Regions from separate parts of the Shewanella sp. 10N.7 genome, predicted to be linked through region 1. Evidence: predicted binding sites of a transcription regulator. Region 1 holds the regulator's gene; each other region holds the start of a gene.

Region 1 (10,542 bases):
TGTTATTCCTAACGAACGTATGCCAATGGCTGTGTTTTATAAGAGTTATCTCGATGCTGTAGGTATTGCTGATATAGCACAGTCGGATATCGATACCTTAAATACATTAGATCCTCTCAACCCTCCAGCTGATATTACTGATTTAGATTCTCAAGGTGTTGTACTTGCTGGTGGGGTGACAGATTTTGGTGTGGCGTTAAGTTTTCCGTTATCGATTGTGAACATGCCAGTAAGAGTGGGGATTTCACCTAAGTTTCAACGTATCGATACTTATCATTATTCAGTGAACGCCAATAATTTCGATGCCGATGATTTTGATGATGATAAGTACCGCAATAATGAGAACGTATTTAACCTTGATATCGGGGTCGCTTTTGAGCCTATGGATGAACTGACAATTGGTTTATCTGCACGAAACCTTTTCAGTAAAACGGTTAAAACCGTTGAGGCGCAAGGTCGTGAGTTCCATTATCAGGTTGAACCTTTAATTACAGCTGGCGTAGCATACGATTGGACATCAGTTACCTTAACAACAGACATAGACTTAATTGATCAAACACGCTTTAAAGAGTTTGATGCAGTGCAATATTGGCGAGTTGGCGGTGAGGTTAAAGCCACAGATTGGTTATCGTTACGCATGGGGTATCGCCACGATTTAAAAGATAATACTGTTGATATCTATTCATTTGGAACTGGGTTTGCGATTGGTCAGGCTTTTAAGCTTGATATGAGTGGTAGCTATGGTGAAGATGACGCCATTGGGGCAGTACTGCAAACCTCTTATCACTTTTAGGCTGGCTTGGTGTAGGCTCGCTTCGAAACTATCTATCCTATTTCTAGTGCATATCTAGTGCATATCTAGTGCATGCCTAGTGCATGCCTAATGAGTTACCTCTCAGCCACTTTTATCCTGCCGACAATTCAATTAATGACTTTATCGTCAACACTAAGGCACTTAAGCCGCACAATACCAATGTGGCTGTGCGCGTTTTTTGTTTATCCACTTTGTTGCTGAGTTTGCCCGCGACAAAACTGCCTAAAAATACTGATGGTAAGAGCATTAAAGACAACCAAACATGCTTCATTTCAACTAAGCCAACGATGAATAAAATGATCATTGCGATCATAGAGCTGAATACAAAGAAAATCGATAATGCCGCGCGAAATTGCGGTGCATCTTTTCCGGCTAATAAAATAGCCAACGGCGGGCCACCAATAGCGGCAATATTACCGAAAACCCCTGAAAGAATCCCAGCGATAAATAGCGTGAAGCGATTGACTGGTGCGGTGACTTTATAAAAACTTAGAATGACAGCACTGGCAACAATAAAGGCAATAGCCAGACCTAATATGGATTGCGGCGCAAAGACTAGTAACGCAGCCCCAAGAAAGCCGCCAGGTACACGACCAATGAGTGCATATTGAAGTCCGTTGAATTGCAGGGATGTGCGCTCACGTAATAAAGTAAGCAAAGCGATTGAAAAACCGCAAGCAATAACAGGGGCGGGTACAAGTTGGGGATCAATAATATACAGCAATGGGCTAGCAACAACAGCTAAGCCAAAACCAATAAGCCCTTGAGTGAGTGCACCGAGAAATATAATAGCCGATGCCAGCATCAAGGTTTGCGGATCGATAAATGCCATAGTGTTCTCTTTGAGTGCAAGTTTGACTCAAGTATTGTCATACTGCGAAGAGGAAGGGGAGCTTATCAAAGAAGGCTTACACCGTAATGTAAGCACAAAATTGATTTATTATCATATTTGCCAGTCAGCTTGAAAGCATACTGACAATAGACTTAGTCGTCTAAGTCTTCCCACTCAATACCCATTTGATCCATTAGTGCTTTTGCTTCACTTGGGATGCTATCAGGACCTTCTTTAGATAAGTCATCATCATTTGGTAGAGGCTGACCAGTGTACGCATGTAAAAAGGCTTCACACAAAAGTTCACTGTTGGTTGCATGACGCAAGTTATTTACCTGACGGCGAGTACGTTCATCGGTTAGCACTTTTAGTACTTTTAAAGGAATCGATACCGTGATTTTTTTAACTTGTTCATTTTTTTTGCCATGTTCGGCATATGGGCTGATATAGTCGCCATTCCATTCAGTCATTAACTCACCTTTATACGATAGATTCGTGGCAGATTTTAACTGCTTATTTATTACAGTCAAATTATTGCTGTTATTCTATAACGAATACAAATAGATTTCTTTATGTTTAGACGTCTAAACGTCTAATTTGTGTTGACGATCTGATTTAGCTTAGGTACATTTAGCCATCTAGACATCTCTGTGGTGTATTATTCATGAGTGTGTCAATCTTCAGGAGATTATTATGACCAAACATCGCGCTGCTACACTTGCCGTTCGCCAAGGTATCGAATCCGATACTCAATATGGCGCAGTAGTCCCGCCGATTTATCTTTCGACTAACTACTCGTTTGATGGACACACAAACCCAAGAGAATTCGACTACAGCCGCTCTGGTAACCCAACCCGTTGCGTTTTAGGTGAGGCAATAGCCAAACTTGAAAATGGTGCTACAGGTGTTGTGACATGTACCGGTATGGCAGCGATTACTTTAGTGACTAGCTTGCTTGGTCCTGAAGATTTATTAGTTGTACCACATGATTGTTATGGTGGCAGTTATCGACTGTTCACTAATCTTGCCAACAAAGGTCAATTTAAATTAATCGTAGTTGATCAAACTGATGATAAAGCACTGGCAGATGCGATTGCGCAAAAGCCTAAAATGGTTTGGTTAGAAACTCCGTCTAATCCGTTATTACGTGTTGTTGATATCAAAGCGATTGTGGCTGCGAGCCATAAAGTGGATGCTTTAGTTGTTGTTGATAACACCTTTCTTTCGCCTATCTTGCAACAACCGCTAGAGCTGGGCGCTGATATTGTGATGCACTCCACCACTAAATACATCAATGGTCATAGTGATGTGGTTGGCGGCGCTGTCGTGGCTAAAGATGCTGAACTTGGTGAGCTATTACATTGGTGGTCAAACACTTTAGGTCTGACAGGTTCAGCCTTTGATAGCTACCTAACTTTGCGCGGCATTCGTACATTGGCTGTACGTATTCGTGAGCATCAAACCAATGCACAACGAGTGATTGAAGTCCTTCAAGCCAGTGATGTTGTCGAAAAAGTATATTACCCAGGGTTAAAAGACCACCCAGGTCACGATATTGCCGCTAAACAGCAAAAAGGCTTTGGCGCTATGTTAAGTTTTGAACTTAAAGGTGGTGAAGCTGAAGTTGTTGCTTTCTTAGAAGCCTTATCAATATTCAGTGTTGCTGAAAGCTTAGGCGGAGTGGAAAGCTTAGTTGCCGTACCTGCGACAATGACACACAGAGCAATGGTGCCTGAAGCCCGTTATGAGGCTGGTATTAAAGATACATTGCTGAGATTATCAGTCGGTATTGAAGATGCTGAAGATTTGATTACTGATATCCAAGCTGGTTTAGCTGCAGTTGCTGAGCTTTAAGCTAATAAATTAGATTGTCATAAGTTAAGTCAGTAAGATTTTATTGTTGCCATATTCAGTACATATGGCAGCGCAAAAAGTGGTTTAAGGAGTTACAAATGACCCGCAGTCATTTACATAAGTTTGGTGGTTCAAGTTTAGCGGATGCTGATTGCTATCGCCGCGTCGCCCATATTTTGCTTACTCATGGAAACTGTGATGATTTAGTCGTTGTGTCTGCTGCGGGTAAGAGTACTAACTTTTTGTATAAGTTATTATCGCTTCGTGAAACAGGTGAATTGTGGCAAGAAGAGCTGCAAGTACTTGTGAGTTATCAACAAAACCTCATTGAACAACTTCTTTCAAATGAACAAGCTCGTGATTTACGTGAACGATTATCTACTGATAAGTCTCAACTTATCAGCTTACTATCCCTTGAGCAGCGAAATGAGTTCCAACTTAATCATGTCCTGAGTTTTGGTGAACGTTGGTCAGCTAGACTCATGGCTGCTTTGTTACGTGAATCTGGCGTGGCGGCAATTAATGTTGATGCGTGTTCTATTCTTGTGGCAGATGAAGGCGTAGTGCCAAATATTCGCATTGAAGAGTCACGTCAAAGAGTGCAAAAACTTCTTAAAGCACACCCTGATGAGCGTCTAGTGATCACAGGGTTTATTTGCGCGAATCAACATAACGAAACCTTATTACTGGGCCGTAATGGTTCTGACTACAGCGCGACGTTAATTGCCAGCTTAGCGGACATTGAACGCGTGACAATTTGGACTGATGTAGAAGGGGTGTTTAATGCCGACCCTAATAAAATCAGTGATGCAAAGTTACTTAATAGCATGTCGCTTGCTGAAGCTGACCGCCTTGCGCATTTAGGCTCCCCTGTGCTTCACAGTCGCACACTACAGCCTCTGTTTGATACAAATGTCAGCTTAGCAGTGCGCTCAAGCTATGCATCACATACCGACTTTACCTTAATCGCGCCACAAAGCTCATCGGCAAGTGCGCCAGTGGTGACTAATCTAAACGAAGTGGTTCTGTTTCGGATTAAGCAGCAGTCACCAACACAAGACCTAATTGATTTACTCGCCCAGGAGGGGATTGCTCCTCTAGCCTACTGGACATCGGCGCATCATAAGGTCGAGTTAGCTTTTACGCTTGAGAATCAAAAGCAAGTACATAGTTTAATTGAGTTACATGCCGAAACGCTGGCGATCACTGATATCTGTGTGAATAACGATTTAGGCCTAGTTGCTCTAGTAAGCGCCGATGCCGAACATTACCGTCGTAGTTTTGCGCGTTTATTAAGTCGTGATGCTAAACCTTTATATCAAGATGGATTAAGTCTTGTCACTTTAGTGCCTAAACCACAAGTGAATTTATTGACCCAAAAGGTCCACCGTCGCTGCGCAGGCCCGCGCATGCGAATTGGTGTTTTACTGTTAGGTGTCGGTAATATTGGTGAAGCATGGATCGATCTATTTCAACGCTCATCAGCATCATTAAACCGTGAACTAGAAGCGACAGTGCAACTAGTTGGTTTGTTGAGCTCGAAAGAGGCATTAATTTGTCCTCAAGGTATTGATATCAATAACTGGCAAGATGACTTTGATACCACAGCTAAAAAGTGGGATTACCCAAGTTTATTCGAACAGTTAGAACAGCTTGATTGCGATGAGTTAGTTGCATTAGATATTAGTGCTAGCGCGAGTTTAACACTGCAATACCCAGAGTTATTTGCACGCGGCATTCATATGGTGAGTGCAAACAAACTCGCCGGTTCTGGACCATTGCCGTTTTACCGTGAACTGAAACAACAGCTCAGTAATCGCCGCTTATTTTGGCGTTATAACGCCAGTTGTGGCGCAGGATTACCGATTCAACATGCATTAAATGACTTGCGTAATAGTGGTGACGCGATTGAAGCGGTTGGCGGTATATTCTCGGGTACATTATGTTGGCTGTTTGAACACTATGATGGGCAAAAATCATTTTCTGAATTAGTGATTGAAGCACGTGGATTAGGGATAACAGAGCCCGATCCTCGCGATGATCTTTCAGGTCGAGATATGCAGCGCAAGTTGTTAATTCTGGCACGTGAAATTGGTTTTGAAATTGAACTTGAAGATATTGTTCTAAACTCTTTAGTGCCAGAAACGCTAGCGGATTTATCTTTGGATGATTTCTTAGCACGCATCGGTGAGTTAGACCAAAGCATGTTGCAACAATTTACCGCGGCATCAGAGCAAAACAAAGTACTTCGCTATGTGGCATCACTCGATAAAGTTGATGGCAAGATGCACGCTGAAGTGGGCATTCAATGGGTTGATTCAAATCATCCTTATGCCAACTTAACCCCAGGCGACAATGTGTTTGTTATTCGCAGTGCATTTTATCAAGGCAACCCATTGATTATTCGAGGTCCAGGCGCGGGTAGAGAGGTCACTGCGGCAGCAGTGCAGTCTGACTTAGTACAGATCTGTAAGGACCTACTGCAAGAGTAAATCGTACTGTAGTTTAGTTTTATATTACTTATTAAAGGCTTATTCCTAAATGGGATAAGCCTTTTTTTCTAGCTAAATATTAGGGTTAGTCTATTAATTAGCATTCAATTAATTTGTACGAAAAACATTCTATTTAAGTGTGCCATTTTTGTTTATAGTGGTATTAAGTCGGAGATGGACTTCAACAAGAGGCTGATAAATGGATACAAAAAATCGTTTAAAAGATGACTGTTTGACGAGTGTAAATTCTGCCGTTTTGAGCAGTATCTTTTTCTGCAGTGTTATGAGTTTTAGTGTGATGGCTAATATTCCTGACGAATCACCAAAGGAGTTATTGCAAACAGTGCCAGCAGCAGCTCAAGTTTGTCTAAGCTGTCACGGCGTAAATGGTGAAGGGCTCGGTGTTGTAGGGCCTCGTTTAGCGGGGTTATCCAGCGAGTATATTGCAGCACAAGTGAGTCATTTTCAGACTGGTTCTCGTCAAAATCCAACAATGATGGCTATGGCGATGACAGTCCAAGGCGATAACATCAAAGTGGTATCGGACTTTTTTGCTGCTAAACCAGTGGCTGAGATCAAGCTTCAGTATCGTGGTGATAAAGTGGTCATCGACGACATTGGCGAGAAACTGGCATATCAAGGGGATTGGCAACGGGATATTCCAGCTTGTACCAGTTGTCATGGTCCGTCCGGTATTGGCGCGGGTCAGTTTCCTCGTCTTGCCGGACAAGAACCTACTTACCTTAAGAATCAATTGTTGGCATGGCAGTCAGGAACCCGTAAAGGTGATGTTGACAATATGATGGGCAGCATAGCTAAAAAGCTCACCGCTGCAGAAATTGATGCGTTAACTCAATATTTTTCGGCTCAGAAATAAGGACATACGATGAAGCGATATTATTTTTCAGCGGCGGGTGTGTTATTCAGCATGAGCATATCGGCAGCAGAGTTACCTGATAGACAAGCACAACTTCCCTCAGTGGCGAAAGAGGCAAATGCGCAATACCTTATGCCAAGTCCATTATCCACTATCCCTAAAGGCGAGTTCGGCGATAAAGTCAGAAAAGGCTATCAGTTATTTGTTAATAGTCAGCAAATGCGAGATACCTACGTTGGTAACGAACTAAACTGCGTGAATTGCCACATGAATGCGGGGAATAAAGCCAATGCATCACCATTGTGGGGCGCTTATATGGCGTATCCAGCTTATCGTAAGAAAAACGATAAAGTGAATAGCTTTGAAGAACGAATTCAGGGCTGTTTTACCTATTCAATGAACGGTAAAGCGCCTGAATCTGGGAGTGAGCCCTTGGTGGCGATTTCAGCTTATTCATATTGGTTAGTGATGAGTGGGTTGATGAATCAATTTGGCATTACTGGACCTGTGCCAGAAATGACTGATGTTGAGTTGCTTAAGGGTGGTAATAGAGAAGATTTCCCTTTACCTGAAACTGTCACTTCAAAGCTCGATCAAAAGGAGCTGACTATGCTCCCTGGGCGTGGCTTTCCAAAGCTCGCAGCACCAGAGTTAGCCTATTCAGCTGAGCGAGGTAAGCTTGTATATCAAGCTCATTGTCAGGCATGTCATAGCGATGATGGACAAGGTGTGAAAATGGCCGAAGTGAGTGCATTACCGCCTTTATGGGGGCCGCAAACCTACAATTGGGGCGCTGGTATGCATCGAGTGAATACAGCTGCTAATTTCATTTATGAAAATATGCCATTAGGCAAAAGCATTCAGCTTACAGTGCAACAAGCTTGGGATGTCGCGGCATTTGTTAATGCTCATGAGCGTCCTCAAGATCCGAGATATAAAGGTAATGTCGCTGAGACTCAGGCAAAATATCATCAGCATGAAGGTTTTTATGGAAAACCCAGTGCAGTAGATCCCTCAGTGATATTAGGTTCTAAATCTTATCCTATTTTTCCTGCGTCTAAATAAGAAACATGGCTAATGAAGCATGAGTAGGGAAACATCTAAGAAAGACTGAGTAAGGAAACATCCTTTAAAGCTTCAATCATCTACGGTGCTTCGGCACCGATTTTTTGTTTTATACTGTGCAGTTACTGGCAGAAAACGAAACAGTTAGCTTTAAACTTAACCCGTGGAAAATTAACTGAAGTCCTATTCACGTGAAGTTAGGGTAACAAGGTATTTATAAGAGATGACAAAGAAAGAAGTTGTGCAGGTATATCGCCATCTTGAGTCGGACAAAAAACAACAAGTGGCAGAGCCATTAACGTGCCCGGTATGCCTTAAAGAAAATAAATGTGCTGTGACAGCGGGTTTATCAATAGAAAGTTGCTGGTGCTTAACTCAATCTGGCAAAGCAAAATTAGATCCTGAGTTATTGGCAGGACTAAATGGTAAAGCCTGTATTTGCCAAAGCTGTTATCTAAAGTTAACCCAATAACTAAATGAGAGCTCATTTGAGTTGTGAGGCGAATTAGCATTGTTGAGGGCGAGTTTTACGCTGCGTTAATAATGATTGTTGATTTGTTGTTAGATTTACATGGTGATGTTGAAAGTGGTTGATATACTTAATTATCATCACATTAGGATCAATATCATGATAAAAAAAATACTCCTAGTTCTTGCTGTCATTATTGCTATTCCCTTCATTACCGCACTTTTCGTGAAACAAGACTACTTTGTCGAGCGAAGTATAGTGATTAATCAAGCTAATGAAACCGTATATGACTACGTTAAATACCTAAAAAATCAGAATGATTTTAGTAAGTGGGCACAGATGGACCCTAATATGGAAAAAACCTACAAGGGTAATGATGGCAGTGTAGGATTTGTGTCAGTGTGGGCCAGCAAAAAACCAGACGTGGGTGTTGGCGAGCAAGAAATTATTAAGATAATTCCCAATCAACGTATCGATTATGAGCTGCGATTTTTAAGTCCTTTCGAAGCCACATCGCCTGCATACATTAGCTTTAAACCCATTGATAGTAATCAAACTCAAGTTAATTGGGGGTTTAGTGGACATATGAATTACCCAATGAATTTAATGATGCTATTTATGGATTTTGAAACTGTGATTGGTAATGACTTACAACAAGGTTTGGATAATCTGAAAGTCATACTCGAAAACTAGTTAGATATTCTACTTCCCTCAAAGAACATGAGAAGGGAAATTATGTTATGACCCCCTAAAGGTGTAACACTCATTATAATGGTAAATATCTATGAATATGTGGGTGAACTGAATGAAAGCATAGTTCTTATAGGAACTGTCTTTTCTTTGCTGATTAAGATCGGGTAGGGGCGATATTGGTAAACTCATTTCTGCCCCAAGATTTGTTAGCAGCTTTAGTCAGCTAATGATTTCTAGGTTTGAATAAACATCTAAATCAACGTCGTGGCGCTTCGCCCACACCAGAGCACGAAGGGTGAAACTGCTCACCCCTCTTGCATCTCCCCTGCAGCCCCGGCGAAATTTTCTGAAAAGCGAAAGATTTCCAACGGGGGATTGATCCAGCTTTAAACTTCGTTTGTTGATAGCTTCGGTCTTATTCGAAAATGCTAACGCTTCCGATGGTGCATCCCTGCACCGCGAAAGCTAGCCTGACGTCCTGTCAGGCTCACGCTATTTTCTCTGCGTCCTCAATTCAAATGGAGTCTTTTAAATGCAAGATCTACTAGCTTTAGCTCTTTAAATTATCACAAATATAGTCAAATCGAAGAGACAATAAACCCAGTGTAGATGCGTTCAAGACCTTCGAAAACATGGATGTTTTCGCAGAGCCCACAGGGATGTGTTTACGGCGTGTCTTGGATGTATCTGCACATAAGCCTGCGGCAGGCAATGGATTAGATTGAAGTAATGGTCTTGAGTAACTAGCCCAATTTATATGAGGTATAAAATTGTTGCTCTTAAAACGTTTCTGTCCAGAAACGTGTTACATACCCATGTACGCATAAAAATCCTTTATAAATTATGAAGGCACTGCAATATTAGCAGTGCCTTTTTTATTAAATTAACCCAATCAATATGCTGATTTTATGAGGATATTGGTAAATTTTTAGATGATTATCGTGTTGGTGTTTCCAATTTATGTGTAATGAAGGTAATCTGAATCCTCTTCTATTTGTGTCTTGCCAATAGAAGCAATAGTTGCTGATAAACGCTTATGTGATGACAACAACTAAAAATAATGAAAATAACAATAAATACTTAACTCATTATGAGGTTTTCGATGGAACAAGTGACAGCGATTGTAAATACGATAAACGGCATAGTATGGGGCGTTCCCATGCTGGTGATGATTTTAGGAGTGGGATTATTTTTATCCATTGGATTGAAATTAATGCCAATCCTAAAATTAGGCACAGGCTTTAAATTATTATGGTCAGGACGTGATTCTTCTGATGATAAACATAAAGGTGAGATCAGCCCTTTTAATGCGTTAATGACCTCTCTTTCTGCCACAATTGGTACTGGTAATATTGCGGGTGTTGCGACCGCTATTTTCTTAGGTGGCCCTGGGGCACTGTTTTGGATGTGGTGTACTGCTTTAGTTGGGATGGCAACTAAGTTTGC
Region 2 (10,542 bases), on a different contig from region 1:
TGAACCCAATGTATTGGTGGGGAGATAACTCAGGTTGGATGCTCGGTTTACCGACTATCGAAAGCTTCATGGTCGTGCTGCCTTTTGCCATTTTAGCCGTTGCTATGTGGTCCCCTGATTTTTTAGGCCATCAAGTATTTCAAAAGATAAATTATCCTCCGCGTACTGAAAAAGTACATATGAACATTGACGATACCATGACCAGCGCCTCAATTCGTCAAACAGTAGGCTCACTACTTGGTGGGGCTAATTTCACTTCATCTTGGGGGACTTATATTGTCCCAGCTGCGATTGCTAAGCGCCCTATTCCAGCGGGTGCATTACTTACCGCATTGTTTTGCGTTATTGCTGCGCTATGGGGTTATCCAATGGATCTTGCTATTTGGGAACCTGTGCTGTGTGTTGCACTGGTCGTTGGGGTATTTATTCCATTACTTGAAGCAGGTATGGAAATGACTCGCGAAGGTAAAACTACCCAATCTGCCGCTATTGTGGTGTTTTCATCAGTATTAGTGAACCCTGCATTTGGCTGGTCACTCACCATGCTATTGGATAATTTAGGCTTGATTGGCTGTAAAGACAGAAGCGCAAAACTGACTAGAATGAATCGCTGGATAGCACCCAGTATCATGTTTGTCATTCTCACAGGTGTTATGGCGCTAGTGGGTTTACTACCCGGTATTCCAGCCATCATTTCGGACTTGAAATAATGATAGGAATTAAAATGACAGTTTTAGCGGTTAAAAAAAGAAGCTTTGAGACATCAAAGCTTCTTTTACCGTGATTACTATTCGCTCATAAATACAAAAAAGATATGCATGTATTTACTAACCACAATTAATGGGTATTCAAATTGTTCAATTTATTAGCTTCGAGCTTTAAGGCTTTAGCATTTGTATTCGAACTTTGTCCTAGTAAACCTAGATTAATTGTATTTTGCCACTCAGCTTCCCACTGGCTCAAATCATTTAATTTAAAGGTGTTAATTCTAGGTCGAATTAACTGACCAGTTTCACTTTCATCTACGACCCCGTCACCATTATCATCCCAACCATAAGTTGAACGTTCGTAAATTAATGCTCGCCCTTCATCATCTACAGAAATAACTTCCCAGATCCGGTGGCGCTCTTGAATATCCGTAGAAAGATAATGATTAACAATTCGTCCTGAATTATCCCATATCCATCTGTCATCACCGAAACTAAAATGGCCAATATCATTATGTCCATCATAATAATTATTATCTGGCTCAATGGCGCTGACACCTCTATTTAATGTGCCATCCTTATTAAACAAATAGCCCCAAACATTACTGAACTTTAGCTTATCCCCGTCCCATTCATTTTCTGTATAGCTATTAATATATGACAATTGAACCATCGGTAAATCTGTCGCTAGGTTTTTTGTATATTGTTCATAGCTTGTATCAAATTGAGCTATTTGCCTTGCCAGCACATAGCTCAATTTGTTGTCAGACCACTTTTCTATTTGAGTTAAATAACCTTTCCCAGCTGAAGTAAGTGGCGTAAATTTATATTGAATAGTCCCTTTAGTTAACGTAAGCATTCCGTTTAACAGTGCAGCGCTAAATTGCTGATTACTATCACGTGTTGTAGCTGTTGTATCTTTAATTGTTACAACATCGCCTATGACTTCAGTGACTTCTTGCAAACTGTTGTAATCTATAAAAGTACTTTCAAAGTGTAGTATCCAGTCTCCTTCAATTTCAGTAAGAGTGCTTTCTTTAAACGCAGATTCAGGTGTATGAACTAACGCTTTACTCTTTGAAAATGGATCAAAAACACGCGGAGTTGGGTTACTCCAAGAATATCCAGTCATTGGAAGGTTCAATTGAGTATAATACTCTCCAGTTACATTAACTTGATACTGAGATGATGTACTTGATAGCAGAACATAATTCTCATTAGCTATACCAAAATTAACTTCTATCTGAAAAAAATCTCCAATAAACCCTGCGTGATAAGCAGCAATGAGTTCATCAATAACAGACTGTTCAAAGTTATAATTGGTTGCTAACTCTTGATATGGATAAGTAATAAAATCGTACGACTTAGAAGTGGGATCTTGATAGACGACTTGCATATGCCCATCAACAATGTCCCAAGTAAAATTAATTTCAGCAATACTTCCAATATAATTATTTGTATTAAATGTTTTACCTGAACCATCTGCTGAAAATTGCTTACCAATACCTTGATATTCATTCCAGTTTTGCTTGGAGCCAAATAACTCGATAATCGTTTTGTCGGAGAAGTTTTCTGATGAAAATTGTTCTACCACATTCGGGTCAGAAACGGTCTGCTCTATCGCTTCATCTACTGCTGCAGTATAAGCTTCTGTGAGTTCACCATTTTCATCTATATAGCCATTTTCAACTAAATATGCCTCGATAAGTTCAGTTGTAGCCGAGCTTTCACCTTCGACTATTTCTGCATCTAAAAGGGATAATACTGACTCACCTTCTGGAATGTCAAAATCATCATTATCAACAAGTAACTTAATGAAACCAGCAGTTTCTATCAGCTGAGATGGAATTAGGTTAGCGAGTAACTGTTTAAACTCGTCTTCACTCGTTATTTCATCATTTTCAGTAAGATCTTTAGCGAGCAAATATGTCGCTGTGGTTAAATGGGTTACATTCGTCTTATTACTTTGCTCATTCGTTAATGTGCGATCTTCGTTCAATAAGGTAAGTAAGTTACTCGCATTCCCAGAAACTGTAATCAACTCAACGTTTTCTTGATTCTCGTCTGGATGGCCCTTAGCATTAATAAAAATCAATGCAGACATATCGTTGATTATAATAGGTAAAGTATAATTTCCTGAGGAGTCAGCTTCAGTTTCAAATATCTCATCTCCAATTGATACAGAGACTAGGGCATTGGCAATTGGTGAGTCTGTCACCAATCCAGACAACACCATCGTATGATTTACTGTGATGTCGACTTCAGCCTGTGCAGTTAATTCACCATCTGAAACTTCATAAGTTATTGAGTCTTTTAGGGAGACGTTATTTTCTGGTGTATAGACAATCTGATTATTAACTAATTCTGCTGAACCACTTGTAGGTTGAGACACGATAGAAGTAATCGTTAATTCATCACCATTTTCATCAGTATCATTTGCCAATACATCAATGGTAATAACATTATTATTTTGCGTTAAAGCTGTATCATTAAAAGCTTTAGGGGCACTGTTTACAGCAGGGGTTACTTCACTCTCAGATGAAGAGTCACTTCCACAGCCAGATAAAATTGCAGCAGCAAGTATTGTTAAAGAAAAATATTTCTTCATTAGAATTCCTTTTATGGGCCTATATCCATTTGCCTACATATACAACATAGGTATTAAAAGTAGAATGCTAACACTACTAGTAATCTGCTAGCAACATATTAGCAACACTATTATTGGTATTAAAAGTATATAAAATTAATTACTTGCATTATCTGTGGAAGCAGAATATTTACCTTAATATCCTTATTTATACAGAATATTGTTTTAGCCAATATTTTAGATTGGAGACGGTTAACTTGATAATTTGGCTTAAGTTACCAGAAAAGTCCTCGTCTCAAATTAACGAAAGGAAATGTTGATTAACTACCCGGTATTCCGGCCATCATTTCGGACTTAAAATAACGCTGCTGAGTTGTGTATGAAAAGTCATGCCCTAGGGAAATTAACGCCATAGGGCATGCTTGCAGTGAGCTTATTTGTTTAACACAAATTGATTTATTTGATTCTGGGCCAAGGCTTGATCCATCGTGCCCTTAAGCAGTTTATACATCAAAATAGACGCATCAATTTCTGTTTTACGATTGGTTAAGCTTTCAATATTCAAGCCTAATGGAATATTAAGTGGAATAACGGCGTCCAAAATCTTCTGCAAATTACTGTAATTAACTTTAATTGATTCATACAGTGGGTCATCTGCAGACAATATACGGTTACTGGTTTCTTCAGGTACTGATACCCCTAACCAATTAATAAATTCTAATGTTTTAGCACTTCCACAAGGTGAAAAAGTCAGGATCACTCGATTGGGCTTGATATTATTCAGCTCACACTCTTCAGCGTAACTGGTAAGCATATCGATAGTGGCTTGGGCGTTATACACCGCTTGCGTGATGTAGTATTCACAGCCTTTATTGGACTTACCTAATAGACGGATATGTTCATTCTTTTTACTTAAATGGCGCTCAGCAATGGCAACACCACCAAGGTAAAACTCCTGAGAGTGTTCCGATAACACACGGTATGCATCATTTAATGGTAGAGAACTTGCGACTTGCGCAGATGGCGAGCCGACTAATACGATGTCTCTGACATTATTTTGATACCAAGCCCGAGATAACCACTCGTTAAAACCTTGTTCATCAAGGCCTGCAACACTCTTATAAGCAATTACAGGCTTACCAGACTTTTGATTGATCAATTGAGCATAAGTGCCAGAATCATGGGTAGCTTTAAACGGAAAAGGTCTTGGCGCATCAATACGGCTAGTTTCATCTTGAATATCGTAAATGATCAAACCATCAAAGCTAATCTCATCAAGGCGCGCTAATAACTTATCAGCAATAGTACTGACCATTTCAAAATCGGTATCGATTTTAGGTGGGGTTGTGCCAATAAAGTAGATCCCACGGTGATGATCGGAAGAACGCTGTTTTAGGGATTTTCTCATGTTTAGCCGTCTAGATGGATGTTATCTACATTGTGTCTGAAATTCTCACGTTTGTTAAGGCCAGATAGAATGATTTTTTGTAATGTTTAAGATGAATAAAACTCATAATTATTGCTTTGCAGTCATTCTGAAATCACCTGTGGGAATTTCCCCTTTTGTAAGTACATTATAATAGCTGATTGTTGATAGCTGATAGGCTCGCCTATCTCACACTATCTGAACCTGAGTCGACCTTTAAAAAGATGTTTGGTGGTTTATTATTTACAATCTCAGCCCGAAGATAAATAATAGCGCAACATTGATTTCTTTAGAGCCAAACCATGCCTACCCACAAAAACGTTGCGATTTTTACCAAAGCGGAGCAAATATGTCGCGACAATGGCGTTAAGTTAACGGAGAAAAGAAAAAATGTTTTAGGCGTATTACTGAACTCCAGTAAGCCGCTATCCGCCTATGAAATTGTTGATATCTACCGCACCACACATCAAGAAGCATTAGCCCCTATGTCTGTGTACCGCATGCTCGATATACTGAGTCAATTGCCGCTTGTGCATAAATTATCTTCTGAAAATAAATATTTGGCTTGTTCACACATCACTTGCGAACATGCCCACGAAGTTCCTCAGTTTTTGATCTGTAAAACCTGCGGTAAAGTGGCAGAGAAAGGCATTCAAACCAGTGTCATTGAGGCATTAAAAGACAGTATTAAACAAGCTGACTTTCAACTCATCAATTCTCAGATTGAAATACAATGCTTATGTAAGGATTGTGCAGCTTCAAATTAACTTTTGCTTCGCTTAGCCTGGTGATGATTTTGGGTTCATACAATGCAAAGCTGGGTACAATCAGTGCAACTCTCCATTCAAACTAGGGCGTGTCATTAGTTAAGTTACCAACTCACATACTCTACCGTCCTTACTCTAAAACCCTCAATCTAGATCCCTTAATCTAGAGTCCTCAATCTAGAACTCTCAATTTAGAACCCTTAATCTAGAGTCCTCAATCTAGAGCCCTCAATTTAAACCCCTTAATCTAGAACTCCTAATCTAGAACTCCTAATCTAGCCCCATTAATCTAGAGCCCTCAATTTAAAGCCCTTAATCTAGACCCTCAATCTAGAGCCCCCATTTTAGAGTTCTCAATTTAGAGCTTTCAACTAAAGCCTGATAAAACTTACCGCAGAAAACGCCACTAAAACCTAAACAGAAGGCAATAACACACCTTAAAATCGTGAAACAGCACCTTAATTAACTGGCGTTTTAAACTAAAACCAGTTTAAAAGTAGCCTACAGCCTAGGCTCAGCAAGGACTTAGGTAAGTAACTGAAAAATTCCTTCATATAACGAAAAATATGCGACTTTACACTCACTTAGTATTTAAACTTAAATCATTTGTGTTATAAATAGATTAGCAGTGTAAATTAATTGTTTTCACCAAGGTTTCATTTGTTAAACCTTTGTTATAGCTACAGTGTTTTAGCAATTACTTTATTAGTTGAAAGCAGTCAGTATATCGATACCTATCCAGGTACAGATTGTAATAATACCTAACTGAATAAAATCGACGATAAAACACTGCCTTAAGCAAAGTCATTGATAGGTTAGCAAGCGACTAACAGCCTGCACCTGAAAACTTGCTGTTGCTAACATTAATAAATATTAGTTTTGCTAATGTTTATCTGTGATTAAGCCATTATAAAAAGGGGGCTACATGAAGATCATCCAACTCTTAGCGCTATTATTACTATCTTTCTCGTTACCAGCATCTGCAAATACCGATAAAAATGAAGCACAATTAGTACTTTCATCTTGCATATCGCTTAAAAATGCGCCGTCTGACAGCTCAACTAAAGCCTGTACTTATTACATTCAGGGATTTCTCGCAGGCGCTTTAAATACGAGTTACCAATATAAGATTAGAGAAAGTGCTGGCGGTTTTTCAGACCGAGCCTACCAAACCCGAGTCGGTAACGAGACGTCAAAAAAGCAAATCACCGAAGTGTGTATCCCAACAAAAGCAACCCGTGATCAACTGATTGAACGCATAGTCGGCCGAACGGTTGAACAACTCCCAGCCTCTGCCGACTCTTTACTGTTGTTGCACAGCAAAATTTATCAGGCGTTATCAGCAGAATTACCATGTGAATAAAATATTGAACAGGCTATATGAAGCCAATGATCAACTTAGCACTGCATCGACTTGAATAGTTCGTTGTCATAAAACTCAATCATTTTTGAGTCACTAAGTTTACACAGTCCTTAATTAACACGAAGTATTCGAGAATATGACACAAGAAAAGAAAAGCAGCTTTTTTCCGAGCCATAGGCTTATTCTGTTATTAACCTTAGCCCTATTTTGGTGGATAAACTCCAACTACAGTAACCCGTTATTACTGTCATTAGGGGCAGCTTCGATCATGCTGGTGCTCTATATAGCCCAGAAAATGGATGTTATCGACCACGAATCTCATCCGATTAGTCTGTCGGTCAATATGGCAACCTACCTATTGTGGCTATCAAAAGAGGTCGTGTTATCCAACATCAGTGTGGTTAAACATATTTGGTTGGGTAACAGCAGCATCTCGCCAACTCTGGCTACCATAGATACACGCCAGTGCACTGACATTAATAAAGTGATCTACGCCAACTCAATCACCTTAACGCCAGGGACTGTCGCCATAGACTTAATTGATGATCAACTCACTGTTCATGCTTTACATAAGGATGATATCGATACATTAAAAACCGGCGATATGGATCGCCGAGTAAGGGAGCTCGAAAACTAATGTTAGCTGCCGCTACTATCGCAATTCTTGTCGTCATGCTGTTAGCGATCATTCGCTGCATTGTCGGCCCTACTCTTTACGATCGCATCCTCGCTTTCAATATGTTTGGCACCAAATCAATCCTATTGATATCTGTATTGGGCTTTTTAATGGGCCGTCCAGAGTTTCTCGACATCGCCCTTGTATACGCCTTGATTAACTTTATCAGTGTGATTGGGGTATTACGCTACTCTGACTCAGCAGAATTTAAAGTTGCTCCTTATAAGCCTCATTCAACCAAGGAGGGTGAAGAATGAACCTCGTAATCGAAATTATCAGCGGTTTAAGCCTGCTAATTGGTTGCTTCCTTTGCTTATCAGGTGGCGTTGGGATGTTGCGATTTCCTGATTTTTACACTCGCATGCATGCTGTGAGTGTCACCGATACTTTAGGCGCGTGTTTAGTGCTATTTGGCTTAATGCTACAAAGCCCCAATGGTTTAGTGCTGATTAAATTAATACTCATCTTATTGTGCACGCTATTTATCAACCCGTCTGCCAGCCATGCTTTAGCAAAAGCCGCATTACGTAATGGCTTATTACCGCTAGAAGGTAAGCCTGATAATCAGGGAGGGAACAAGCCATCGAAGCTTTAGTTGATATTGTACTACTGATATTTTTAGTCGTTATTGCCGTTGCAATCATATTCACAAGAAACCTATTAGCCGTAGTCATGTTAACTGGGATTTATGGCTTATTGTCTGCCTGTTTCTTTGTGGTGCTTGATGCTGTAGACGTCGCCTTTACCGAAGCATCTGTTGGTGCAGGTATCTCTGGCTTACTCATGTTAGCGGCCATCACCATAACAGGCCGAAAAGAGGCGCCAAAACGGCATAAACCCTTTCTGGCGCTATTTGTGGTGTTAGTCACTGGTAGCATGCTGATTTACGGCACTTTAGATATGCCTTATTTCGGTGATCCTGAGGCGCCTGTTCATCAACATGTTGCCCCTCGTTATATCCATGACTCGATGGAGGAAGTCGGTGTACCTAATATTGTGACTTCCGTTTTAGGTAGTTACCGTGCATTTGATACCTTAGGTGAAGTGGCCGTTATCTTTACTGCAGGCATTGGTGTGCTTTCTTTGTTATCACTGCCTCGTCGCCGTAAAAAAATCAAATCTGAAGAAGCCACAGAAGAACAAATGCATGAACGTCATATGGTGGTGCGTATTGTCAGTAAAGCGCTCATCCCGTTCATCTTATTGTTTGCATTGTATGTGCAATTTCATGGTGACTTTGGCCCAGGTGGCGGATTCCAAGCAGGCGTTATTTTTGCTGCAGCAATTATTTTGTACACCATGCTATTTGGTTTAGATACCGCTAAAAAAGTATTCAACCCAGCCTTGATTCAACTGTTAGCCGCAGTTGGGTTGCTGCTTTACGCCTGTGTCGGGGTTGTGTCCATGCTCAATGGCGCTAACTTCTTAGACTACAACGTACTGGCTGATGATCCTGTTTCAGGTCAACACATTGGCATATTACTGATTGAATTAGGCGTAGGCATCACCGTTGCCTCGGTCATGTTGAGTATCTTCTTCAACTTTGATGGTCGCAGACAAGCTCAAGCTGAAATTCAAGCAGAGAAACAACAATCAGAACAAGAACAAAAACTAAAAGGGGAGCAGGATGTTTCTCGGACTCTATAACTATTGGATCGTCGTATTGTTGATGATGATTGGCTTTTATATCGTTATCGCCCACGGAAACTTGGTTAAAAAGCTAGTTGGACTCACCATTTTCCAAACCTCAGTGTTTATCTTTTATATCACCGTCGGCATGGTCGAGCGCGGTAGTGCGCCGATTATTGCTGAAGGGATCAGTGATTACTCTAACCCTCTGCCCCACGTGTTAATTCTTACCGCCATTGTGGTAGGTATTGCAACCACAGCACTTGGTTTAGCACTGGTCATCAGAATCAAAGAAGCCTATGGCTGTGTCGAAGAAGATGAGATCCAAAAACAAGATCAGCTCAGCGAGGATGAATCATAGTGTTAGCTCACCTGCCTATTTTACAAGTTGTGGTGCCGCTAATTGCAGCCCCGCTATGCTGGTTCTTAAACCGCTCTAAACTGGTGTGGATATTTGCCTTAATAGTCTGTGCTGCAACCTGCGTCAACAGCATATTACTGCTCATTGAAGTGATGAAGTCAGGTACGATTATCTATGAACTCGGGGGCTGGGAAGCACCTTGGGGAATTGAATATCGCATCGATAAGCTTAACGCCTTCTTACTGCTGATTATTTCCACCATTGGAACCGTGGTGTTGTTTGCCGCTAACACCAGCATACAAAAAGAACTCGACAAAGATCGCCACACTTTATTTTACAGTCTATACCTACTGTCATTAACTGGCATGTTCGGCATCGTCGCAACCGGTGATGCGTTTAATGTGTTTGTATTTTTAGAGATTTCTTCTCTATCAGCTTATGCCTTAATAGGTTTAGGTAGAGACAGACGCGCGTTATGGGCAGCCTACCAATACCTGATCATGGGCACCATCGGTGCGACCTTTATTTTGATTGGTATCGGCATGCTCTATCAAATGACGGGCACGTTAAACATGAGCGATCTGGCCACCCGATTAGTGGATGTTGGTCATACCCGAACAGTATTTGTTGCCTTCGCATTTTTGATCGTCGGCATTTGTTTGAAGCTAGCCCTATTCCCTTTACATCTGTGGCTACCAAATGCATACGCTTACGCGCCTTCGATAGTAACGGCATTTTTAGCCGCTACAGCAACTAAAGTCGCTGTATACCTGCTGATCCGATTTACCTTTACCGTATTTGGGATTTCTTTCTCGTTCACTTCGTTGCCACTACAAAGCATTTTAATGGTGCTTGGACTTGTGGGGGTATTTGCCGCTTCTATCACTGCGATTTATCAGCAAAATGTGAAACATATCTTAGCTTATTCGAGCATCGCTCAAGTGGGGTATATGATCATCGGTTACTCGATAAATACCAGTACCGGGGTAATGGCAACCTTACTGCATTTGTTTAACCATGCATTAA
Region 3 (10,542 bases), on a different contig from region 1:
ATAAAGTTAACATTTCGGAAGTGTCGACATTAACCAATAAGTTTAATCAATTAGCTGACCTACTAGCAGAAAGAGAGTTGGCGTTAAAAGACTCTACTGGCAGCCGCTTTGCAAGTCTAATCGATGGTATGAGTGATAAGTCATTTTATTGTTCTTTAGACCCAAAAGGGCAGTTAGCTCAAGTGAGTGATGGAGTAAAGAAAGTACTAGGGGTTGATGCTGATACTTTGAAAAGGAAGTACCAGCGGATGTTTACTGCTGATCCAATTAATGAGGTTAATTGGGATTATATGGAGCAAGCACTGGAAGGAAAAATTGTGCCTGCACACCAAGTTGAAATGCTCGCTGCCGATAGCAAAATAAGACGCTTGGATGTCTTTATGCAGCCTCTTGTTGCTGACTCTGGTGACATCATTTCTGTAGAGATGCTATTTACTGATGTGACAGAGCAATTTTCTGCAGCGCTATGGTCAAATGCAGTGATAGAGTCATCGCCTCAAGCCATGTTAATTGTTGATGAACATGGCGGTATTATTTTTACTAATACACGTTGCCAGGAATTATTTGGCTATCCAGCTGATGCACTTTTAGATATTAATGTTGAATTACTATTTCCTGAGCGTTTTAGAGAAAAGCATGATGCAGTTAGGGCTGTCTTTTTAGAGCAAGGGTTAACCCGTTTCACCACCCCGAAAGAAGGTTGGGTGGCGTTAAAATCTGATAACGCAGAAATTAGGGTAGAAATTAACTTAGCCTTACTGCCGATAGCCCATGATGGCAAGAAACAAATTGCTGCCACTATTCGCGATCTCACCAGTCAGATGGCTATCGAACGTAAGATAAAAGACAGCGAAAGCCGTTTTAGAGGCTTGGTGGCTAATATACCGGGTGCAATATATCGAACCCGCATAAGCGATAATTGGACGATGGAATATGTCAGTAATAACATCGCAGACATAACCGGTTATCCAGCCTCAGATCTGATAGAAAGCCATAAACTTCAGTTTAATACCATTATCCATCCTGATGACGATGCCGATTGTTTTACGGCAATATCTCAGGCAATTGAAACTCAGCAAAACTTTGATGTTGAGTATCGTATTTTTCATCGTGATGGTAGCGTCAAATGGATCCATGAGAAAGGCAAAGCCAGCTATGATGAGCAAGGAAAACCATTATGGTTCGATGGCAGTATTAATGATGTCACTGAAAGTAAAAAGGCTTTAGAAGCGATTCAAAACTCACAAAAACAGTTAGAAAACATCACCGAATCCTTACCTAATTTAGTGTATCAAATGATATGGCACTCGGAGACTGAACGAGAGTTTAGCTTCCTCTCTGAGGCGTGTATTAGCATCATCGGTTTTCCTCGCGACATGTTAATGCAAGATTTAGATTTATTAATCGGGCGTATTATTGACACTGAAAGACAAACGGTTATTGATGATTTGTCGGGTAAAGGCGAAGACGGTTTACATTGGGTCACTGAATTTAGGTACAGACACCCCTCTGGTGAGGTTATTTGGTTACAAGCTGGTGCTAAAGGTCAAGCATTAGCAAATGATGCCATTCTCTGGAATGGCTATTTGATGAATATTACCGATCGTAAGAATGCTGAAACTCGTTTAGCTGATAGGGAAAAGCACTTACGCACCTTACTTAATACAGCAGAGATGGGCATTGTTAATATTGATACTCATGGTGTGATTATTAATTGCAATGAGCATTTTGGTCGTAATATTGGCATCAACTCCAATGATTTAGAAGGTAAGCTGTTTTTCGAGTTCATGGTTGTAGAAGATAAAGTATTAGCCAGAGAAAGATTTGATTTGTTAATCAGTGGGGCGTTTGAAAACTTTAATATTGAACCACGGGTACTCAGCCAAAATGGTGAAAATATTTGGATGGACATGACCTTTGCCGCGCTTAAAAATGAGCAAGGAGAAGTGACATCTTCAGTGGTTTCAATGGCAGATATAACCAGTTTAATGACAGTATCAAACGAGTTGAAACAAGCCAAAGACGAAGCTGATGCTGCCAGTAAAGCTAAAAGTGATTTCTTAGCGAATATGTCCCATGAAATTAGAACCCCCATGAACGCCATTATTGGTATGTCACACCTGTGTCTGCAAACCGATTTAAATAAGAAACAACATAATTTTGTTGAGAAAATAGAGCGAGCGTCTAAATCCTTACTTGGGATTATTAATGATATTTTGGACTTCTCAAAAATTGAAGCTGGAAAAATGGAGATTGAAATCGTGCCATTCCAGCTTGATACCATGTTGGAAGATCTCAGTGACATGTTTGCCGCAAAAGCGGCTGAGAAACAATTAGAGTTGCTGTTCTCTGTTGCGCCAAATATTCCAAGTCATTTAATGGGTGATCCGCTCAGGTTAAGCCAGGTGCTGATAAACCTGATGAATAATGCAATTAAGTTTACTGATCGTGGTGAAGTGATTTTAGCGATTGAATCTATTAGTCAGCAAGGTGATGAACTTGAGCTTAAGTTCAGTGTGAGAGATAGCGGTATCGGTTTAACTCCGGAGCAATGCAACAAACTGTTTAAGTCGTTTAGCCAAGCTGACAGTTCAACAACCAGAAAGTATGGCGGAACAGGGTTAGGTTTAGCGATTTGTAAGCAACTTGTAGAGCTGATGGAGGGGGAAATTGGTGTTGAAAGTAAGCGCGGTATCGGCAGCACTTTTTACTTTTCTGCTAATGTCAGTAAGGCTGATGACCTGCAGCTTAAAGTGACTCAAGAGCTGGAAGGGATGGAAATCTTAGTGGTTGATGATAATCAAACCGCACGAGACATTTTGCACACTATGCTTAAAAGCATGGGCTTTAACGTCGCGCTGGCCAAAGATGGCACAGAAGCGATATCAATGTGCCATTCTAATGAATATCAACTAGCCTTAATTGATTGGAAAATGCCAGGGCTTGATGGCCTTGCTACAGCTGAAACCATCATCCAGCAAAGTGCAAACCCACCGCTTACCATTATGGTTTCAGCTCATGCAACAACGGAATTTACAGATTCTATCAATGACATGGGAATTAATGGCTATATAACCAAACCTGTTAGCGCGTCTCGTTTACTTGATGCCATTATGTCGGCGCTAGGTAAGCAAGGGCATATGCCAGTTAGGGCAAAAGCCACAGAGCTTAATGAAGCCTTATTACAGCAATTGAATGGTAAAAAAATATTGTTAGTTGAAGATAACGATATGAATCAAGAGGTTGCTACAGAGTTTTTAGAGCAAGTGGGAATTGATTTAACGATTGCTGATAATGGTCAGATTGGCTTAGATAAATTAGCTCAGCAAGAATTTGACTTAGTATTAATGGATTGCCAAATGCCAGTCATGGATGGTTATACCGCCACAGAACAGTTGCGAAAGAATCCTGCGTACGAAACTTTACCTGTTATTGCAATGACGGCTAATGCGATGGCGGGAGATAAAGAAAAGTGCCTCAGTGTAGGGATGAATGACCATGTGGCTAAGCCGATAGAGGTTGCTTTACTTTATCAAACCTTACTTAAATATTTAGGCGATAAAGTCAGCGATATCGAGTTAGCCACCCCTGAAAAAACTGCCAATGTTAAAGTGGAAACTTGGCCACAACACCCAGATATTGATGTCGATCGTGGTTTGCAACTGGTGCAGAACTCAGCCAGATTATATCGAAAGATTTTAACTCGTTTTGTTGAAGGTAAACGCAATATTGCAACGCAAATAGCAGCCGCGATAGAAGCTGATAATCGAGAGGATGCTGTTAGATTTGCTCATACTCTTAAAGGTTTATCGGGTAATTTAGCCAGTAATAAACTGTCTGAGCTTGCTGCGGAACTTGAAAAGAACTTGATTGACGAAGTTGAGTTTTCAGTTGAACTTAATGCCATTGATATGCTGGTGAGGTCATTATGTGAAGCCATAGATCTGTGGTTGAATAATAATGAGTCAAAAGTAAAGACTGAGTCAGCTGATCTCATTAGTAACGATGCTTTTCTCAGTTTATTAGATGAACTGTTGGTGTTGCTAGATGACGGTGATGCGAGTGCAATCGATATGATTGATAGCCTAGAGATGCAGGTGAATCATCAAACCTGGGATCAATTAAAACCAGTAGGGTTAATGATTAAAGGTTATCAGTTTGAAGATGCGGTTGAGTTGATTAAGCAAATTCGTCAACACTCCTCCCAAGCAACAGATTAATATTAAGCAAAGATATAGGTAATTAACATGGAAAAAGCGACTGTGCTGATAGTTGATGATACGCCTGAGAATATCGATATCTTAGTCGGGATTTTGGGTAGTGATTACAAAATCAAAGTTGCCATAGATGGACCTAAAGCGCTAGCTCTCGCACAAAAATCATCTCCTGATTTAATACTGCTTGATGTAATGATGCCTGGAATGAATGGGTATGAAGTATGTCAAAAACTGAAAAATGAACCGTTAACCTGCCATATTCCAGTGATATTTGTGACAGCACTTTCTGATACTGAAGATGAAACTAAAGGCTTTGCGCTCGGCGCAGTTGATTATATTACTAAACCTGTCAGCCCAGCAGTCGTTAAAGCGCGGGTTAAAACACATTTAAGCTTATACGACCAAAAAAGGTTATTAGAGTCGGAAGTGGAACATCGTACTAAAGAGCTAAAAGAAACGCGTTTTGAAATTATTCGCAGATTAGGGCGAGCTGCAGAATACAAAGATAATGAAACAGGATTACATGTTGTTCGTATGAGCCATTATGCAAGATTACTTGCTATGGCTGCAGGGCATTCCTCTCGGTTTTGTGAACTGCTATATAATGCAGCGCCTATGCATGACATCGGTAAAATCGGTACACCAGATGCCATTCTCAAGAAACCAGGAAAGTTAGATGCGGATGAGTGGAAAGAAATGCAAGCTCATGCAGCAATCGGTGCTGAAATCATTGGTGAACATGATGACCCTTTATTACAAATGGCCAAAAGAATTGCTATTAGTCATCATGAAAAGTGGGATGGCAGTGGCTATCCTTACGGGCTTGTTGGTGAAGATATTCCGATTGAAGGGCGTATTATTGCTATCGCTGATGTGTTTGATGCACTGACATCGGCAAGACCTTATAAGAAAGCTTGGACAGTGGAAGATACGTTGAGTTTGATTGAGAAAGAATCAGGTAAGCACTTTGATCCAGAACTGGTTGAGAAATTTAAATCTGTCATGGATGATGTGAAATTGATCAAAGCAGAGCATGAAGAGTCAATCTAGCGTGTTATAAAATATTGTTTCTTAATATCTTATTATATAAAAAAGGATAAATACTTAAAGTATTTATCCTTTTTTGCTTTACTACTGTACCAAGATAAATGATTAATCTTCCAACGAGTAAGGTAGTGCAATAACACTGAGCTCACTTGTTTCATCTTCTTTAATACGCAGTTTTGCATCATTTTCTGTGTCGTTAGCAAGAACCGCAGTGAGTAAGACTTTACCTTCATGCTGTACTGACTCAATGACTTTACCTGCACGACGAAATCCGTCTTCATCAGCAATTTCAATTTGAGTTTCGCTGCTAACTGTTTCTGATGTGGTTCCAGTAAGGATATATAAAGCACGCTTATTACCGCCGCGATACTTCATTCTTGCGATTGTTTCTTGCCCCATGTAACAGCCTTTTTCAAAGCTGATACCGTTGACGGCTTGTACATTACACATTTGAGGAACAAATTCGCCACTGTGGTTCGCATCAATATTGGCATAACCTGACTTGATTTCAAGAGCTTGCCAAGTTGCAGCCTCTTGTAAAACTTGTTCTGAAGCTGCAACTAACTCATGGGCTTTTACGGCTTCTGTGATAACAATGAAACGTTCACCATCTTTAAGGATAATAGTATCTGCAACTGTGGTTAATTCAGCTGTGATGTCACCAAATTGCTGGGCAATAAATGCTGCAGCATTTTTCCCTGCCAAACCCAGAATGATTTTATCAGCGGTAACATCAATTAATTCAGCTTTACTGAAAACGGCATATTTTTGCCATTGCGCTAAGCTCAGAGGCAGGACTGAAGCAGGTAATAGGGCAAATAGCTGCTCAGCAATTGAAAAGGTTCTAAAGCTTGAAAGCATTTTACCTTTCGCATCGCAATGTGCACCCCAACGCCATTGATCATCCTGTAGTGACATGATGTCAGTCGTCACTTGACCGTGAATAAAGGTTTTTCCCTGTTCACCGGTTATTTCAATTAAGCCTAAATGAGTAAGATTGGCGACTAATAAGTCAGGAGAGGTATGTAAAAAATCCCAATCAGGCAGAGTCGTTGCAAGTGTCATAAACTAATTCCTAAGATGACCAACAGATATATGGATTGAGTGTAACGGAAATCATTAACGCTCAAAAGAAAAAGCTATCTCCAATTGAATGAAGATAGCTTTATTTCACAGTTCACCTGTACAACTAAAAGTACGTCAAATTAACACTGGTGGTTAAAATAAAACGCGAGTACGAATCGTACCTTCAATTGCTTTTAACTCGCCTAAGGCTTGTTCTGCTTGATTCGAATCAACTTCCATTACTACATAACCAATCTCTGCAGTTGTTTGCAGGTATTGTGCAGCAATGTTAATGCCTTTTTCAGAGAAGGCTTGGTTAATTTTAATCAATACACCAGGTCGGTTATGGTGAATGTGCAGTAAACGCGAAGTGCCTTTGTGTTGCGGTAAAGAAACTTCTGGGAAATTAACTGCAGAAACCGTTGAACCGTTATCTGAATATTTGGCTAGCTTGCCAGCAACTTCAATGCCGATATTCTCTTGTGCTTCAGCTGTACTGCCACCAATATGCGGGGTAATGATGACATTATCTTGGCCGCGTAATGGGCTGATAAATTCGTCATCATTTGATTTTGGCTCGACTGGAAATACATCGATAGCTGCGCCAGCAAGGTGACCTGATTTCAATGCATTTGATAGTGCGTCGATATCAACCACAGTGCCACGAGATGCATTAATGAAAATACTTTTCTCGCGCATTTGAGCAAACTCTTTTTCACCAAACATATCTTTTGTTTGAGGCGTTTCAGGGACATGCAAACTGATCACATCAGCTTCACCTAATAACGTTTCTAACGAATGAATTTGGCTTGCGTTGCCTAGGGGTAGCTTATCTTCAATATCGTAGAAAACCACTCGCATACCTAAGGTCTCAGCTAAAATACCAAGTTGAGTACCAATATGGCCGTAACCAATAACACCAAGGGTTTTCCCACGGACCTCATAGCTGCCACTGGCACTTTTAAGCCAGCCACCACGATGGGCATGAGCATTTCGCTGAGGAATACCGCGCATTAGCATGATGATTTCACCTAAGACTAACTCTGCAACACTGCGGGTATTAGAAAAAGGCGCATTAAATACCGGTACACCGAGTTTTTCAGCAGTGGCGATATCAACTTGGTTTGTGCCAATACAGAAACAACCAATGGCGACGAGTTTTTCAGCATGATTTAACACGTCTGCAGTTAATTGAGTACGGGAACGCAAACCAACAAAGTGCGCATCCTTAATGGATTGCAGCAACTCATCTTCAGGTAAAGATGCTTTATGGTATTCAATGTTTGTGTAACCTGCACGCTCAAGTACATCGACCGCAGTTTGGTGGACGCCCTCCAACAGCAGGATTTTTATCTTATCCTTGTCAAGCGAGTGTTTCGCCATGATATGGGTACCCTCTTATCAATAGTTATGCTTATGTTATGCTGATATAAACGCCCGACCAAAGTAGCACTTTTTTTAACGCTTGTAGAGGGCTAGATGGCTAAAGTTAATATTCTAATTCTAGAACAATATCATCTAAGAGGGATTTAGTTTGAATAAGAAAGTTATATGGATAGTTATATATTGCGCAGTTTTAGTTTGGTCAGTCATTTCGCCTAAAGATATGTTTACATGGTGGTTAGAAGCATTACCTGCTTTATTGGCAATTCCTATCTTATTTTTCACACGTGATCGGTTTCCGTTAACACCACTTTCCTATGTTTTAATACTCATTCATTGCTGTGTGTTACTCGTTGGAGCTAAGTACACCTATGCAGAAGTGCCTTTATTTGATTGGATAGCGCAGTGGATGGGGAGCGATAGAAATAATTACGACAAAATAGGCCATTTAGCTCAAGGGTTTATTCCAGTCATTTTAGCTCGTGAGGTCATGCTAAGAAACCAAGTACTACAACCAGGGTATTGGTGTCAGTTTTTGTCTGTATGTTTCGTTCTGGCATTTTCAGCTTTTTACGAATTAATCGAGTGGTGGGTTGCTATTGGAACAGGTGAAGATGCAGAAGCATTTTTAGGTACTCAAGGTTACGTCTGGGATACTCAATCTGACATGTTGATGGCCTTATTAGGAGGTATTAGTGCTTTAGTAGTGCTTACTCGATTGCATAATAAACAGTTAGCATCACTGATAAAAAATAAAAATTAGTGTTTTATGCTTTTTGTAGCATGAAGTTAAGTTTTTTTATGCTATTAATAGAGGGTATTAGAAGGACTTATCGTTTTATTTAATGCGTTAGTATGACAAAAAAACCATATTAACTAGTTAAAATATACTATGATTGAGTATTGTTACTATTTTGTTATCGAAATTCAGGAAGAAACCCGTTAGATCGGGATGTTAGGGATGCTTTTCAGGGAGAAAAGTGATGAGCTCAAATATTGATGAATTAGTTTTCTTACACCAAGTTGCAGCGCCATGTAATTTGGCCATTCTTGCGGAATCAATAGGTCTTAAAACCAGGATAGTTAAACATGCTAGTGATTTGGAAGTAGAAAAAAATTCCAACAGTTTTTATTTGGTGGCGCAAAAGGGCGCTGCTTTAGACAGTAAAGGGATACCTTTACTTGTGTCTCGTTTGGTTAACCATGTGCCAGTTGCTTTATATCAAGTTGAGCGAGGCTCCTTAGATCAAGAGTCAGCGTTATTACTGGGCGTAAGAGGGCTACTCTACTCCGATCAACGTATGGACTTGATGTTGACAGGGCTGCGTAAAATGGTAGCTGATGAACTTTGGTATGACAGGCCGTTAATCAGTAAAATTTTCCGTAGATTAGTACAAAAGTTAGATGCTAATACGGAGATTCCACCAGATACAGTTGCCATGCTTCAGATGCTAACTAGTCGCGAAAGAACGATTATCCAACTTGTGTCTAGTGGTGCGAGAAATAAAGAGATAGCCCATCGCTTATGTATTAGCGAGCACACAGTTAAAGCACATATTTCTTCTATTTTTCGTAAAACTCAGTCGCGAAATAGAGTTGAGTTATTACGTTGGGCACAAACTTATCAAGCCCACTTTGAATTTGCGTAATTTATAGATTAAATCAAAACAAAAGGGAGCATATAGCTCCCTTTTTTGTTTTATGTTGTCAATACTCGAATATTAATTTTGATATACAGTCGCAGTATTGAAATCACCGGTTTGAGAAACATTAATCATGCCGTTTTCGCCGATTTGTGAGCCAATGACTAGGTTATCATTACCCATTTGCGAGATAGTTAAGTTATTGCTGTAACCATCGACTGAGAAGTAACCTTCATCACCGCCAATCCAGTTTCCGTCACCTTGTTGAGTAATATCAACGATGTGTTCATCGCCAAAAGCAACTACGTCAGTGAGGTTAAACTCACCGTCTTGAGCAATATCGATAACTTGAGCAATACCGATATTAGTCAAGCTCGCTTCGTTATCTGAACCTACTTGCTCAGTAGTCACTTCATTTTCAAATCCAATAGTATCTACATAAGCAAAGTTAGTATCGCCTGTCTGATCAACTGTCACCATATTGTCATCTAAATTAACAAACACTGCGACTTCATTGTTCATGCCTTCAGAGCTAACGCTGACCTCATTGCCAAAGCCATAAGTCCCTGATGCGACATAGTTTGATTCACCATCCTGTAATACTGTGACGGTATTTTCATCACCGCTGGTTTCAAATTCTGTTAAATTAGACATGCCAGCTTGATCGATATCGATGACATTGTCATTACCAGAAATGACAGCGATGTTAGCATCACCTACTTGGTTATCTGTACCATCTTGGTAGATATAGACTTCATTGCCATCGCCAGTTGCAAATTCAATCACAGCGCTGTTTACATCACCAGATTGGTCGATAACGATGTCGTTACTATTACCTGTAAGACTAGCCACAACCCCTGTATTAGCATAACCAGATTGATTGATTTCAATGTTATTGCTGTCGCCGTATACGCCAATGGCTGCACCAAAGTTTTCGTCACCTGATTGGTCAACGAATAAGACATTGTCATTACCTACATTGGCTGTACCACCCGGTGCGACAAGTCCTGCTTGGTTATTATTACCATCTTGAGTGATGACACCTTCGTTACCATTACCATCAACACGGAATACTGCTAAGTTAGCTGAACCATATTGTGTGGATTGCGTAAGGTTACTATCACCTACATGTTGAATGATGCTGTTGTTCTGAAATCCATCTTGCATAGTGTCAGCGATGTTTTCGT

What was found. The regulator MetJ, encoded in region 1, represses methionine synthesis genes. The targets are predictions, from matches to a motif close to TAGACGTCTAGACGTCTA.
Region 2: a site for MetJ is predicted at 4,706-4,723, ahead of LMH66_RS07665 (methylenetetrahydrofolate reductase). Genes of this name have one in related genera too.
Region 3: a site for MetJ is predicted at 7,798-7,815, ahead of serA (phosphoglycerate dehydrogenase). Genes of this name have one in related genera too.

What each region holds. Positions count from the first base shown of each region.
Region 1 is NZ_JAJGZS010000027.1:33,552-44,093, forward strand. It holds gene LMH66_RS16205 (conjugal transfer protein TraF) at 1-793, shown strand, start outside; gene LMH66_RS16210 (sulfite exporter TauE/SafE family protein) at 906-1,646, opposite strand; gene metJ (met regulon transcriptional regulator MetJ) at 1,799-2,116, opposite strand; gene metB (cystathionine gamma-synthase) at 2,340-3,500, shown strand; gene LMH66_RS16225 (bifunctional aspartate kinase/homoserine dehydrogenase II) at 3,599-5,992, shown strand; gene LMH66_RS16230 (c-type cytochrome) at 6,276-6,869, shown strand; gene LMH66_RS16235 (c-type cytochrome) at 6,879-7,934, shown strand; gene LMH66_RS16240 (cysteine-rich CWC family protein) at 8,158-8,406, shown strand; gene LMH66_RS16245 (SRPBCC family protein) at 8,563-9,096, shown strand; gene LMH66_RS16250 (alanine/glycine:cation symporter family protein) at 10,199-10,542, shown strand, end outside.
Region 2 is NZ_JAJGZS010000009.1:67,019-77,560, forward strand. It holds gene LMH66_RS07655 (DUF3360 family protein) at 1-710, shown strand, start outside; gene LMH66_RS07660 (cadherin-like domain-containing protein) at 838-3,315, opposite strand; gene LMH66_RS07665 (methylenetetrahydrofolate reductase) at 3,728-4,702, opposite strand; gene LMH66_RS07670 (Fur family transcriptional regulator) at 5,023-5,487, shown strand; gene LMH66_RS07675 (Rap1a/Tai family immunity protein) at 6,413-6,850, shown strand; gene LMH66_RS07680 (Na+/H+ antiporter subunit E) at 6,987-7,487, shown strand; gene LMH66_RS07685 (monovalent cation/H+ antiporter complex subunit F) at 7,487-7,783, shown strand; gene mnhG (monovalent cation/H(+) antiporter subunit G) at 7,780-8,121, shown strand; gene LMH66_RS07695 (Na(+)/H(+) antiporter subunit B) at 8,139-9,173, shown strand; gene LMH66_RS07700 (cation:proton antiporter subunit C) at 9,154-9,516, shown strand; gene LMH66_RS07705 (monovalent cation/H+ antiporter subunit D family protein) at 9,516-10,542, shown strand, end outside.
Region 3 is NZ_JAJGZS010000003.1:112,924-123,465, forward strand. It holds gene LMH66_RS03365 (PAS domain S-box protein) at 1-4,220, shown strand, start outside; gene LMH66_RS03370 (response regulator) at 4,248-5,267, shown strand; gene ygfZ (tRNA-modifying protein YgfZ) at 5,370-6,329, opposite strand; gene serA (phosphoglycerate dehydrogenase) at 6,483-7,712, opposite strand; gene LMH66_RS03385 (DUF2238 domain-containing protein) at 7,864-8,475, shown strand; gene LMH66_RS03390 (helix-turn-helix transcriptional regulator) at 8,696-9,361, shown strand; gene LMH66_RS03395 (curlin) at 9,434-10,542, opposite strand, start outside.